Regions from separate parts of the Priestia sp. TRN 1309 genome, predicted to be linked through region 1. Evidence: riboswitches for the same ligand, from Rfam matches in the RefSeq annotation. Region 1 holds a riboswitch; each other region holds the start of a gene.
The links. A riboswitch is a leader RNA that binds a small molecule or an ion and turns the genes downstream of it on or off. The one in region 1 is predicted to bind thiamine pyrophosphate.
Positions count from the first base shown of each region.

Region 2: another riboswitch for thiamine pyrophosphate. It lies ahead of ACRPLQ_RS24030 (thiamine phosphate synthase); the one in region 1 lies ahead of thiT (energy-coupled thiamine transporter ThiT).
Region 3: another riboswitch for thiamine pyrophosphate. It lies ahead of tenA (thiaminase II); the one in region 1 lies ahead of thiT (energy-coupled thiamine transporter ThiT).
Region 4: another riboswitch for thiamine pyrophosphate. It lies ahead of thiM (hydroxyethylthiazole kinase); the one in region 1 lies ahead of thiT (energy-coupled thiamine transporter ThiT).

Region 1 is NZ_JBOZGM010000002.1:541,289-545,001, reverse strand. It holds gene ACRPLQ_RS10090 (ethanolamine ammonia-lyase reactivating factor EutA) at 1-1,274, opposite strand, end outside; gene thiT (energy-coupled thiamine transporter ThiT) at 1,431-2,039, opposite strand; TPP riboswitch at 2,072-2,172, opposite strand; lysine riboswitch at 2,347-2,531, shown strand; gene ACRPLQ_RS10080 (amino acid permease) at 2,634-3,713, shown strand, end outside.
Region 2 is NZ_JBOZGM010000008.1:72,395-76,107, forward strand. It holds gene ACRPLQ_RS24010 (amino acid ABC transporter substrate-binding protein) at 1-509, opposite strand, end outside; gene ACRPLQ_RS24015 (fluoride efflux transporter FluC) at 851-1,249, shown strand; gene crcB (fluoride efflux transporter CrcB) at 1,250-1,636, shown strand; gene ACRPLQ_RS24025 (hypothetical protein) at 1,688-1,903, shown strand; TPP riboswitch at 2,062-2,163, shown strand; gene ACRPLQ_RS24030 (thiamine phosphate synthase) at 2,285-2,908, shown strand; gene thiO (glycine oxidase ThiO) at 2,892-3,713, shown strand, end outside.
Region 3 is NZ_JBOZGM010000002.1:935,156-938,868, reverse strand. It holds gene ACRPLQ_RS12100 (SDR family NAD(P)-dependent oxidoreductase) at 1-8, shown strand, start outside; gene ACRPLQ_RS12095 (ArsR/SmtB family transcription factor) at 21-323, shown strand; gene ACRPLQ_RS12090 (aldehyde dehydrogenase) at 337-1,737, shown strand; gene tenA (thiaminase II) at 1,765-2,454, opposite strand; TPP riboswitch at 2,550-2,648, opposite strand; gene ACRPLQ_RS12080 (TspO/MBR family protein) at 2,875-3,621, shown strand.
Region 4 is NZ_JBOZGM010000002.1:919,755-923,467, reverse strand. It holds gene ACRPLQ_RS12015 (TetR/AcrR family transcriptional regulator) at 89-688, shown strand; gene ACRPLQ_RS12010 (MFS transporter) at 785-2,002, shown strand; TPP riboswitch at 2,179-2,287, shown strand; gene thiM (hydroxyethylthiazole kinase) at 2,363-3,169, shown strand; gene thiE (thiamine phosphate synthase) at 3,183-3,713, shown strand, end outside.

The DNA of each region.
Region 1 (3,713 bases):
TGTCCTAAAGCTTTAGCAATATCCTGCTCGCATAAAACAACGAGGCACTTAGCTCCTTTAAAACAAGCACCAAATTCAGCGCTTATTACTTTTGCTAATTCTTGCAGCATTATATAGCTGCAGTAAGGGAAATGAGATAAAGCAATAGCAACGGGAGGATCTTCTGCGCTGAAAATAGTTGAAGCCTGCATGCATGACGCTCGAGCTCTTTCTTGAAACAGCTGCGGATTCCACTCCTCCTCTGGCTGTACAGGTATTTCTATAATCGGAATGTTTTTCAGCGGCAGTTTTTTAGACTTAATGTATACGGTTGATCCGCTAACTTCTGTATTTTGCATGCCAGCCCCAATGACAGTAGCGCGCGTTGTTTCAGCGGCTTGAGATACGTGTATGGATTGAAACTGATACGCTAGCAGAGGACCAATGTCTCCATGTACAGCCACTTCCCTCACTGTTTTCGGCTTTTGCTTCTCCATCATTGCTCCTACCCCTCCTGAAATCATAATTGTTTCTGGTTGGATAGAAGATCTTGTATGAGGAGAAACGAGCAGCGAAGAGGTTTGAATTAGTGCTCTTACATAATTCACGGTTTCTTCAGCTAGTAATTGACAGATAGACGAGAGTTTTTCAAATGTTGCTTTTTCACCTTCTCGCAGTATTAAAGAATTATTTTTTAAAAATTCAGTTAAATAAGGTGAAACGTAGGTAACAAAGCCGTCTGAATTCAGCCGAATTAATCTTCCACCTACATGCAGCGTAAACGTTTCGATCACTTTTCCGTTTTGACATAAAGCGATGTTAGCGGTGCCTCCTCCTACATCAATATTGGCAATTACTGCATTTGTTTCAGCGGAATGTTGGATTGCTCCTGATCCTTTTGCCGCCAATATTCCTTCCAAGTCAGCACCGGCTGTTGCAACAACAAAATCTCCAGCATGTTCGGCTAGATAGTGAACGATAGTTTCTGCATTTTGCTTTCTAGCAGTTTCTCCTGTGATGATCACAGCGCCCGCCTCCACTTGATCTAAGGAGATTTCTGCATTCTTGTACTCTTGTTCTAGTAGTACCGTTAATCGTTGAACATCGATTTCAACCTCGTTTAGCATAGGTGTGGTATAGATAGAACTTGCATACGTTACTTGACGATCAATAATTTGACAGCCTGGCAGCGTAAACTGATTTTGTTGATTTGCTATTAACAGCTTGCTTACAATCAGTTTTGTTGTACTTGTTCCAATATCTAAACCTATGCTCGTGATCCATTTCTGTAGCATGCTATCAATCCTTTATCTCGTTTGAATATGTTGACTATCATAAAACAGTTTTTTGAATATTTCACTAACTATGTTATCAAACCTGACACACTTTTGTGTAAAGAAAGGTGACAAATGACAAAAAAGACTAAATCTTGGTAGATTTAGTCTTTTTTCTTATGATGAATGTGATTTAGTTACAATCATTCTTGATGCCGATGGAATTAACAATGAAAGAATGACTAAGCAGGCTATTAGTGACCCTACCATTGAAATACCGTTCATTGAAAAAGAATACCACAGAGCGGACATACCTTTTGGTGCGTACGATCCCCAGAAAATAATACCAGCAATAAAGTGCCAGAAATAACGTGCGAAGCTTCCGATAATAAGGGATAAAACAATCAAAACAAAAGCTTTTGATCTGTTATTGGTAGCTAAATTTGTTTTAATAGATTGTGAAAAAATACCTCCAAAACCTATAAAAGCAAAAGCCACAATATATTCAATAAATGTTTGTAGCGCTGTTAAAATATAAGCCGTTCCTGTCGCTAACTGCAAAAGCCCCCATAATAGACCAGATAGAGCCCCGCCTTTTACTCCCCAGCGAAAGCACATAATAAAAATGGGCACCATGGAGAACGAAATACTTACAGCCGTTGCAATCTTAATGGAAGGCAAAAGGTCAAGTAGAAGTGCCAATGCTGCAAAAATAGCTATTTCAATTTTAGCCTGTAAAGGTAATGCTTTATTCACGTTTCTCACTCCTGTTTTTGAATCATTCATATCAAACGGTTTACACAGGAGTAAGCAAATATATGCTACTATTCCCACATTCCTACGCTAGCGTTAACTAACAGGTTCTAAGGGTCTGAACATTTCGTTCACTCTCAGCACGGCGGCTCCCCCTGTGGTACGTTTGGATATTTATGTAGTATAAAGACAATGTTTATTATATCATATGTAACAAAATAGATTCGAGAGATTTCAAAGATGTTTCTATTTTCTGAATCTATTTTTTATAATGACAATCGTTTTAGTATTTGTTATACTTCTTTTATGTCAATTGAATATAAAAAACCCTCATCCTAATCGATGAGGTAGAGGTCGCAGTTTTTAATAGTAAAGTAACGGAAATGCAGAGAACATTGAGGATGTTGCTTGAAAGGAAAAATTGCCGAAGTTTAGATCACTTCTCGGTTGATTTAAGCTGGGGCTGTCTCCGAACAGGAACAGAACTGTCACATCATGCGAGTGATGTGAAGAGCTATCTTCACGGAAGGTTGACGCGGTTTTCAGATTTAAAAGCGCGCACATATACTGCGGGCTTTTTTTATGTTATCCCGTCTCTTTCCGTACATTCGAAAGGAGTATTTATCTATGCAAGAGCAGCAAGAATTAAAACGTGGGTTGAAATCTCGCCACTTAACGATGATTTCATTAGGAGGAGCCATCGGAACCGGCTTATTCCTAGCAAGTGGTGGAGCAATTCACACAGCAGGACCTGGGGGAGCGCTTTTAGCTTACGCTATTATTGGCGTAATGGTTTACTTTTTGATGACCAGTCTAGCAGAGCTCGCAGCTTATATGCCTGAAGCTGGTTCATTTAGTACGTATGCGTCTCGTTTTGTAGATCCATCCTTTGGTTTCGCTCTCGGCTGGAACTACTGGTATAACTGGGCTATTACGATTGCAGCTGAATTATCCGCTGGAGCCCTTATTATGAAATTTTGGTTCCCGAACTCTTCTTCTATTTTATGGAGTGCACTGTTTTTATTAATTATGTTTGGGCTTAACTACCTTTCTGTAAAAGGATTTGGTGAATCTGAATTTTGGTTTTCGTTAATTAAAGTAGTAACGGTTATTATCTTTTTAGTTATTGGTATTATGATGATTTTTGGTATCTTTAACAATGAAGCACCGGGTTTTAAAAACTTCACGCTTGGTGATGGACCGATTCACGGTGGATTCTTCACTGTACTAGGTATCTTTATGGCAGCTGGTTTTTCATTCCAAGGAACAGAGTTGCTTGGAGTCGCAGCTGGAGAAAGTGAAGATCCGGAAAAAACGGTTCCTCGCGCAGTTAAACAAGTCTTCTGGCGCATCTTGTTATTTTATATTTTAGCTATTTTTGTTATTGGAATGCTTATTCCATACACAGCGAATTCATTAGCAAGTGATGACGTGCGAGTAAGTCCGTTTACTTTAATATTCGAACGAGCAGGTCTGGCGTTTGCAGCATCAGCGATTAATGCCGTTATTTTAACAGCTGTTTTATCTGCTGGTAACTCAGGTATGTATGCTTCTACGCGTATGCTGTGGAACTTAGCGAAAGATGGAAAAGCACCAAGGTTCTTAGCAAAAGTGAATAAACGAGGCGTTCCAGTTAATGCCTTAATCGCAACGGCACTTGTCGGTACACTTGCATTTGGTGCTTCATTTTTTGGAGACGGTGCGGTA
Region 2 (3,713 bases), on a different contig from region 1:
ATGTCTTTGTAGTTACTTGTTAATGACTGTGCTGATTTTTTTCCTTTTAAATCTTTGAATGATTTGATATCTTTTTCGTCTTTACGAACAATTAATACGGCGCCTGACTGGATGTATGGGTCAGAGAAATCGTATTTCTTTTGACGATCTTCACGAATACCCACTTCATTAGCAATCATGTCAAAGCGTTTAGCATCTAATCCGGCAAACATGCCATCCCACTGTGTTTCTTTGAACTCAGCTTTTACGCCAAGACGTTTAGCTACTTCTTGAGCCAATTCTACATCAAACCCAGTTAGCTTTTGTTTGTCATCATGAAAAGTGAACGGAGGGTATGTACCTTCAGTTCCAATTGTTAATACGCCATCTTTTTTCACTTTATTATATAAATCCTCTTGTGAAGATTTATTGTCTCCATTGTTTGCTTCATTTTCTGAGCTAGAACCGCATGCGGCAAGCACAACTGTGAAAGCTAATAGTAGCGACAAAAGTGCAGCAAATTTCTTCATTTTCTAAACCCCCTAGTATTCTGATAGGAAATGATACTCTGTGATACTAAACAAGAACACAGCAAAAGTCAACAAAAAAAACTTATACGATTAATGTGACTTAAAATAAGGGAAATATACCTTCTATACACGGTTTGTCATAAGGATACAGAAAGATTTTAAAATTTGGATTAAGTGGATTTTTAAGGGATATTTGAGGAGTAAAAAGGAAGTTTCATGCGACGATTTTCTCTTTCATTTTTTCATGACTTTTGGTGCAATAAACATATAGTTAAATGTTAAGGTAGAAATAAATTCCTTATGGTACACTTAAAGAAGAATTTATGAAACGGAGCGATATGATGAAAGCCATAAACTTAATCTCAATTGCCTTTGGTGCTATCGCTGGTACATATGCGCGTTATTTGCTAAATCTTTCCTTATTATATACGGGCTATCCAATAGGAACGGTAATTGAAAACCTATTAGGAAGCTTCATACTAGGCCTATTAACAGGATTTTTTGCGTGGAAAAAGCCAAAAGAATGGATAAAGCTTGGACTAGGAGTTGGCGTGTGCGGCGGTTTTACAACGTATTCAACCTTTGCAGGAGACGTCATTTCTCTCACTCAGCACCATTTATTTTGGGGAGGCATTTATGTCATTGTCTCTTTAGTAGGTGGAATCCTTCTTGCTTTAGCAGGCTATCTATGCGGTGAAGCGGCAGGGAAAAATTTAGTGAAAGTACATGAGGTGAAGTAAATGAGCATAGTGAGCTTGGCACTTGGCGGGGCAGCTGGAGGAATATGCCGTTATCTTTTGGGTTTAAAAGTTACAAAAACAGTTTCAAACCCTCCTTTTCCAGTCTCAATGCTGTTTGTAAACTTGCTCGGTGCGTTTGGGCTTGGTCTTTTTTACGGTAGTTATTATGGAAAGGTTCCGAGTCATGCTTATGATGATTCAATATTTTTAATGATTGGCATTGGGTTTTTTGGTGCCTTTACCACTTTTTCAACGTTTAGTGTGGAAACCGTACAGTTAATTCGGGAAAAATCTTATCGGAAAATGTTGGCGTACGTGGGGATTTCAGCATTTGGAACAGTTGGTTTATTTACAGTCGGTTTACTGGCAGGAACGTTTTTATTATAAGTAAAGAGAACGTTTCTAGTAGGGAAAAACAAAAAGACGGAGAAGTAGAGAATGGATAGAAAAGCAGAAGTTTGGAAATACATTTTGTTGATTGTAGCTGTTGCAGGTCAGATCATTGGTTTTTTATTTTTATTTATAAATGTTGTGGCGGCATTTATTTTTTACGGTTTTTATATTCTAACTTTTATTATGTTACTCCTGCTGTTTATATGGGATCGGAAAAAGGAAAAAGACAAAGAAGAATTTGACGACTATACCGATTACTAACTATATAAAAAGCAGAATGATTCGGTGCGCCGGGCCTCTTAGTAAAGAAGCTTAAAAGATACATCTATAAAAGGAAGAGAGCCGTAAGAGCATAAAGAGATATTGTATTTACATCTAGTTGTGTTATAATTTTAAGTGCAAAAACAAAATCAATAAATAGCAATCACTAGGGGAGCTTTTTGAAGCTGAGACGGATGTATTTCGGACCCTTTGAACCTGATCTGGTTTGGACCAGCGTAGGGAAGTGGCGATCATGTTTACATAACGATGCATGCTAACCACTCTACGTTGTAGAGTGGTTTTTTGTATGTAATAAAGCCCTCTGCACAAGATGAAGTGATTGAAATTTCTCTTTATTCTGAATGGAAAGGTTTCGATCATGTGGATATTCCTAAATTTCATGTCATTACAACAGATAAGCAGCCAATCGAAGAGCTTCAAAAAATTTTAACGGCTATCGCGCCTTTTGCGGGCGCCATTCATATTAGAGAAAAAAAGAAAACGGCAAAGCAGATTCAATGTTTACTAGAAAGCCTACCATTTTGTCGCTCTAAAATTATTGTGAATGACCGAGTTGATGTAGCGCATGCTTTAAAAGCAAAAGGTGTACAGCTTGCCTATCATAGTTTAGACGTTTCGTTTGTTAGAGACGCATTTCCTTCTCTTATTGTTGGAAAGTCAGTTCACTCTGTGGAAGAGGCTTTAGAAGCTGAAAAAGATGGTGCTCACTACATTTTATACGGACATATTTATTCAACACATTCAAAAAAAGAATTAAAAAGTCGAGGGATAGCGGCACTAAAAGAAGTAGTAGACGCTGTGCAGATACCGGTTATTGCCATTGGAGGAATTACACCTGTAAATGCCAAAGAGGTACTTCAAACAGGAGCACACGGTATAGCCGTGATGTCTGGTGTCATGCTTGCGCAAGATCCCCTGAAAGCGATTAAACAATATTCTCATATATGGACATCTGGAGGTGGAGAAAATGAAGCAGCATTATGATGTACTGTTAATCGGAGGAGGTATAATCAGCTCTTCTATCGCTTATCATTTGTCAAAACAAGGAGCGTCAGTAGCTATTCTTGAACGCAATCAAGTTGGTTGTGAAGCTTCAAGTGCAGCCGCTGGTATTTTAGGTGCTCAAGCTGAAATTGATGAAGAAGGTCCTCTTTTAGACCTTGCTATTAAGAGCAGAAGCATGTTTCCTGAACTGGTGAAGGAACTAAAAGAAAAAACGGCTATCGACGTAGAGCTCATTCAAAAAGGCTTATTAAAAGTCGCTGTAACAGAAGAAGATGCACACGTATTAAAGAAAAAAGCCGCTCAGCACCACCGGTGGGACAAAGATGTAAGATGGATCGATGTAAAAGAAGCGCGTTTGTTAGAACCCGGGCTCTCTCCAGACATATACGGAGCCATTACAATACCGGGAGACGGCCAGCTAGCTCCGGCTAAGTTAACACAAGCTCTTGCTCATGGAGCCTTGTATCACGGAGCAGATGTATTCGAATACTGTGACGTTCACTCTCTTATTATGGAAAATGAAACAGTAAAAGGGGTACAGACGTCCAAAGGCTCTTTTTATGGAGAAAAAGTAGTGATTGCAGCAGGCTCATGGGCTAAACGCTTTATTTCTTCTGAACATTTAGGCGAGGTGTTTCCTGTAAAAGGAGAGTGTATTGCTCTGCAAAGTCATAAGCCCCTGCTTTCTAAAACGATTTTTTTAGATGAAGGTTTTTACTTAGTCCCTAAGACTGGTGGAAGAATCGTAATCGGGGCAACTAAGCTGCAGCATGATTTTACTAAG
Region 3 (3,713 bases), 390 kb from region 1:
TTAAATAAAGGAGAATATTTATGAGTGAAAAAGCAGTGGAGTTATTTCGTGCCAGCATTCCTATTTTTCAGGCTCTAAGTGATTCAGCAAGACAAGATATTATTTTGCTGCTCGCGGAAAAAGAGCCTTTAACCGTTAATGAAATTGCAAACGAGTCTACTTTATCACGACCGGCAATTTCTCATCATTTAAAAATTTTACGTGATCAAAAGCTTGTGCAAATTGAGCAAAAAGGAACGCAGAGATATTATTCATTGGCTTTAAACGAGGCAGTTGAGCTATTAAAAAGCTTGCTTGCTACAGTTGAAGCTGAATGTTTATAGGGAGATGAAAGAGATGAACCACGAGCAATTCTATATCACAGATGAAACGGTCATTGAACATATTGTCTCTACACAAAAGCAGTATTTCTATGCACAAAAGACAAAGAGCATCAGCAGCCGCATTCAAGCGCTGAATAAGCTCAGAGACGCAGTAAAACAAAACGAGCAGAGAATTATGGATGCTTTAAAACAAGACTTGAATAAATCTGAAGTAGAGGCGTACACGTCGGAAATTGGGATTTTACTAGAGGAAATTCGGTTTACGCTTAAGCATTTAGTAAAATGGATGAAGCCTAAAAAAGTAAAAACCGCTTTAACACACGTGGGCTCTAAAGGGAAAATTGTGCCTGAACCGTATGGAGTCGCGTTAATTATTGCTCCGTGGAATTATCCGTTTCAATTAGCGCTGTCTCCTTTAGTAGGAGCGATTGCCGCTGGAAACACGGCGATTATAAAGCCTTCTGAATTAACGCCTAGCGTATCTCGGGTTATACAAGAATTACTAGCTGAGGCTTTTGATCCCGCATTTGTGACGGTGATTGAAGGCGCTGTAGACACGACGAGCATGCTTTTAAAACAGCCCCTCGATTATATTTTCTTTACGGGAAGTGTAAATGTAGGGAAAATTATTATGCAAGAAGCAGGAAAGCAGCTTATTCCCGTCACGCTGGAGCTAGGAGGAAAAAGTCCGTGCATTGTACATGAAGATGCAAACCTAGATCTTGCAGCGAAGCGAATTATGTTTGGCAAAGGAATGAATGCAGGCCAAACGTGCGTTGCTCCCGATTATTTGCTCGTGCATAAAAAGGTAAAAGCGCAGCTAGTGGAGAAACTTCGCGAAGCGATTTATCAATTTTACGGTAGTAATCCGCTTGAAAGTGAGCGCTACGGCCGTATTGTCAGTGAGCGCCATTTTATTCGGCTAGTTGAGTTTTTAAAAGACGGAAACGCTATAGTTGGAGGCGGGTATAATAAAAGTACGCTCACAATAGAACCTACGGTGTTAAGTGAAGTAAGCTGGACATCAGACGTTATGCAAGAAGAAATTTTTGGGCCTATTCTTCCTATGATTGAATACGAAACGCTAGACGAAGTTATTCATAAAGTTCAAGAAAAAGCTAAGCCGTTAGCTCTTTACTTGTTTACGGAAAGTGCAAATGTACAAAATGTCATAACGGAGCGTCTTTCATTTGGAGGAGGCTGTATAAATGATACGCTTATGCATATCGCTACGCCATATTTACCCTTTGGCGGAGTTGGAGAAAGCGGTACGGGCCAATATCATGGAAAAGACAGCTTTCAGACATTTTCTCATTTTAAAAGCATGCTGTCTCAAACAACCAAGTTTGATTTGTCATTCCGCTATCCTTCAGAGAAACAAAACTTGAAAATGATTAAAAAATTATTGAAATAAAAAGCCTCCTGATAGGAGGCTTTTTCGTTATTTTGAAAGTGAAAGCTGAGAAAGCGGCCATTTTTCTTGTGTATACGCCATTTCCCAAAATAAATACTCCAGCTCACAGCTTTTGATAAAGTGATCTTTCATACGATTACGTTCTTCTTCAGTCGCTTGTTCGGCGAGTTCATCAAGCTTGTTACAAAACCATTGTGTTGTGCCATTCATTTCTTCATTATTATAAAACTGAATCCATTCATAAAAAGGATGAGAAGGAGATGGATTTACTTGTTCTGTAATGCGCTGGCCAATTTCAACGTACGTCCACGGACATGGAAGAAGCACGGCAATGATTTCCGCTAAGCTGCCTGTATGCGCAACGCTTGTCATATGGTTAATGTAGTGGCTGGCCGTTGGTGAAAGAGCCTCAGTGTGGAGGTCTTCATAGCGTACGCCTGCTACTTCACAAAAATTATTATGAGGGTGTACTTCACTATGTAATACCGTAGAAATGCCGGCATTAAAGGCTTCCATTTCGGTACGCGTGCGGCATTTTGTTAAAGCAGCGCCGTAAATGCGGACAAATGCTGTTAAGTATTCGTAGTCTTGAGAAACGTAGTGAATAAGCGCCTCTTTTGGCACGTCTCCTTCAGCAATTCCTTTAATAAAAGGGTGGTTAAAAATGGCTTCGTAAATATAGTTTGCTTCTTGTCTTAATTGAGATGAAAATGACATCAAAATCCTCCTTTAATATGAGGAAGTCACAAACAAGCACATAAAGGAAATAAAAAACACTCCGTTTATAAACGGAGTGGCAAATGACAGTACAAAACTGAACATTGCCACTTTCCTACGCTGGTATGAGCCAGATCAGGTTCAAAGGGATCAAGAAAACTTGTCTCAGCCGGTCGGCACCCCTAGTGGACTTCCTATTAGTCTATGTTTAACTTACCATATATTCTGAAAAATAGAAAGCGTTACGGAAAATTGTTCCCTAACGGTTTTTATCTCTTAAAGAGGTAGCTTCTTGAAGCTATTTTTAATCATTTTTGTTTAAAAATGCATATTTTTAGGGAAGAAGAGGTATTAATGAAGGGAAGAGCCGTTTTCGTCTCCGAAACATGCCCATATAAATAGAAGAAAGGAGAGAACAAAATGGCAAAATTTCGTTTGTATGCTGTATTAAATACAGTAGGCTTGGCTATTACACTTCTTGTGAATTATTTAGCAAATGCGATTCCAATAGGAGGCAAAACAACGGCAGAGGCTTCTGCGCAAGTTCCTACGTTGTTTACACCAGCCGGTTATGCCTTTGCTATCTGGGGCGTTATTTATTTGTTATTAACCATTTGGGTTATACGCCAATTTTTTGCAAGAGAAGATCAAAAGGAAATATATGCACGTATCGGCATTTGGTTTTTTCTAAACTGTTTGTTAAATAGTGCGTGGATCTTTATTTTCCAAAACGATTACTATAAGTTATCCCTTTTAGTTATGCTCTTTATTTTAGGCACATTAATGATTGTATATTCCATTATTCAGCATTCTCGGATGACGACATGGTTTATGCGTCTGCCGATTTCGCTTTATCTTGGATGGATTTCTGTTGCGACTATTGTTAATGTATTTGTCGTATTTCAAGCAAATGGAATACAGCACTTGCTTGGCCTAAATGAATTAGCATGGACGATTATTATGCTGCTGGTAGGGGCTGCGCTGGGCATTATGTTTACATTAAAAAACCGAGACGCTGTTTATCCGCTTGTTTTTATTTGGGCTTATATTGCCATTGCGGTGAAACAAAGTGGAAATCAGCCAATTGTCATTACTGTTATCATCTCGATTGTTTTATTAGCAATTGCTATTATTGTGGGACTGATTAAACGCTATAGACGTTTTTAAAAAGAAGCTCTAGCTTTTGTAAGCTAGAGCTTTTTATGATGCTCTTTTGATTGTAAAAAAGCAGCTGTAAAAGCAATTAAGCTAATTAAAAT
Region 4 (3,713 bases), 380 kb from region 1:
AAAGGTTTTTCCTATGTAGTATAGGTGTCAGATAATACAAAACGAATGTTCAGTATAAATAATAAATGTACGGGGCGGTGGAAATAGCTTGAATAAAAAAAAGCTTCAAAGTGAACAAACCAAAAGAAAAGTGGCAGATGCCGCTAAAGCATTGTTTTCTCAAAAAGGCTATAAAGCTACATCTATTGAGGAAATTGTAGAAGCTACGGGAAGCAGTAAAGGGAATATTTATTATCACTTTAAAAGTAAAGAAGGGCTTTTTCTTTATTTAATAGACGAATGGGATCTTGAGTGGGAACGAAACTGGAAAGAAAGAGAGTCTCTTTACAAAACAACAAGAGATAAGCTTTTTGGAATAGCGGAGCAAATCATTTTAGATGATTTGAATCATCCTCTTACGAAAGCTGCGGATGAGTTTTTTAACAACGAGGAGAAGGGCAGCGACATCGAAGAGCGAATTGATGAGATGGTGAAACGACACGTGGAGTTTAACCGGGAACTTTTGCAACAGGGCATCGATGAAGGCGAGTTTTCTCATAAAAATGCAGAGCAACTTGCAGTAATTTTAGAAGGGTTGTTTGTTGGAATGAGCCGCATGTCTCGAAAAACGAGTACGGAAAATGCCCTGCAGCTTTACCATTCAGCAATCGATGTATTTTTAAACGGAATTATAGCAAGGTCTTCTTAAATAAGCGGGGATGCTTATTGCGGCAATGAGTAATCCCTCATTATTTTGTATTTTTATAGACCGAACGTTCAGTATTTTTGTAATCAGGAGGTTTATATGTCATTATTGTTAAGAAATCGAGCGGCGATTTTGCTGCTCATGCTAAATATTTTTATTATCTTTACGGGAATCGGTCTCGTTATTCCAATTATGCCAACCTATATGACGGAGCTTCATATCAACGGCAGCGTGATGGGGCTTTTAGTAGCGGTGTTTTCACTAACTCAATTTCTGTTTTCGCCTTTAGCGGGGCGATTATCCGATTCGTTAGGGAGAAAGAAAATTATTGTAGCGGGAATGATTGTTTTTGCCCTGTCTGAATGGTTCTTTGGTTCAGTGAGTACACCTCTTTTATTATTTGTATCCAGAATGCTAGGTGGGGTCGGAGCCGCGCTTATTATGCCTGCTGTTATGGCCTATACAGCGGACGTGACGTCTGCTAAAGAACGCGCTAAAGGAATGGGCTATGTGACGGCAGCGATTACAACAGGATTTATTATCGGGCCCGGTATTGGAGGCTTTTTAGCTGAATACGGCATGCGCGTGCCATTTTACATGGCCGCAGTAGCAGGAGGCTTGGCTGCAGTGATTACGCTTTTTGTTTTGCCGGAGTCTCGTCCTGTACAAGGTCATGCTGTTTCAAACAATGAGAATCCAAAAGAAGATCGGCTGCTACTGCAGCTTATGAATTCCTACAAAGAACCTTATTTTTTAAGTTTAATTATCGTTTTTGTGACATCGTTTGGATTATCCAATTATGAAACGATCTTTTCACTATTTGTTGATCATAAATTTAGCTTTACGCCAAAAGATATTGCGTTTGTTATTACGTTTGGCTCTATTGCAGGGGCTGTTGTGCAGGTTACGATTTTTGGCTGGATTTTAAATAAATTCGGTGAAAAAAGAGTGATTTCGTTTTGCTTGATGATGACGGGACTTTTTATTTTACTTACACTATTTGTGCACACGTACTGGCTTATTATTGTTGTGACATTTATCGTCTTTTTAGCAACAGATATTTTACGTCCGGCAATCAGCACGCAAATGTCGATGATGGCACAAGACGACCAAGGGTATGTAGCCGGACTAAATTCTGCTTATACAAGTCTTGGTAATATTATTGGACCTGTTGTAGCAGGCTTTCTTTTTGATATAAACATTAATTACCCGTACGTATCAGCTGCACTTGTACTGCTGCTTTGTTTTCTTTTATCTTTAAGAGCAGGGAAGGACCGAAAAACAGCTGTGAGAAATCAAGCGATTCAAGAGAAATGATAGAATTTTTAGGGGATAGAAGACCTCCAGTAGTTTACTGGAGGTCTTTTAATGATGCTTTTAGTAAAGCTGTAAGATTTACAACACCACTCAGCCTATAGCGAAGCTTTATTTTATGGGCAAAACAGTGAAATGGTTGCAAATAAAAAAAGTTAATAGTAAACTTTAAACGTAGTAATAAATAGTATGGGAGCTTGCGCGGGGCAGGCTGAGAGTACAGGGGCGCCTGTTGACCATTTGAACCTGTTGGATAATGCCAGCGCAGGGAATGTGAGTACATACCAAAGCACTTTGCGCATGCAAGGTGCTTTTTTGTCTTTTTTTTGCAGTGTTAAAACTAAATGAAAAGAGTGAGAGAACATGGATATTAGTAAAATTTCAGCTCAATTAGAAAAAGTAAGAGATACAAGTCCGCTTGTTCATAATATTACGAATGTTGTGGTAACCAATTTTACAGCAAATGGACTGCTTGCCCTAGGAGCGTCACCTGTTATGGCTTATGCGAAGGAAGAAGTGGCTGACATGGCTCGAATCGCCGGAGCGCTTGTCTTAAATATGGGTACACTGACGGCTCAAGAAGTAGAAGCGATGAGAATAGCAGGAAAATCAGCAAATGAAAACGGCGTGCCGGTTATTTTCGATCCTGTAGGAGCCGGAGCGACACCGTTTCGTACAGAAGTGGCACGTCAGCTTGTAGAAGAATTAAATATTGCCGTTATTCGCGGTAACGCTGCTGAAGTTGCGAATGTAGTAGGCGAGTCATGGCTCATTAAAGGCGTTGATTCATTAGAAGGGCAAGGAGACGTCATTGAACTTGCTGAGAAAGCGGCGAACAAATTAGATACAGTGATTGTTATTACGGGTAAACAAGATGTAATCACGGATGGAAACACAACGTATACAGTAGACAACGGTCACCCGTTATTTACGAAAGTGACGGGGACTGGATGTCTGTTGACATCAATTATAGGAGCTTTCGCTGCTGTAGAAAAAGAATATGTCGAGGCAAGCGTTGCTGCTTTAAGTTTTTACGGAGTGGCAGGTGAAATCGCCGCAGCGAAAAAAGGTGAAGAAGGGCCGGGAAGCTTTCAAATTGAGCTCTTAAACCAGCTTCATCTTTTATCTGGGCAGGATATTGAATCATATGCAAGAGTACATCAACGTTAAAAGGAGCCGGAAAATGACAAACGAAGAAATCAAAAAGCTGCTGCAAGTTTATTTTATAATGGGCAGTAATAACTGTAAAAAAGATCCGAAAGAAGTATTAAAAGAAGCAATTGAAGGCGGCGTTACCGTGTTTCAATTTCGTGAAAAAGGCGAGGGTGCCCTAAAAGGAGAAGCGAAATATCAGCTGGCGAAAGAACTTCAGCAAATTTGTCAGCAGCACAGCGTTCCTTTTGTTGTGAATGATGATCTTGACTTAGCGATCCGCTTACAAGCGGATGGCGTTCATATTGGACAAGAAGATGAAAAAGCTCATATTGTTCGAGAAAAAATAGGAAAAGGAATTGTGGGCGTCTCTGTTCATAATATACAAGAGCTGCAGCAAGCCATAAAAGACGGGGCGGATTATGTAGGAATGGGACCTGTTTTTCCTACTTCTACAAAAAAAGACGCAAAAGCAGTGCAAGGTACAAAATTAATTGAAGAAGTGCGAAACCAGAATATTGACTTTCCAATTGTAGGAATCGGTGGCATCACGCCTGAAAAT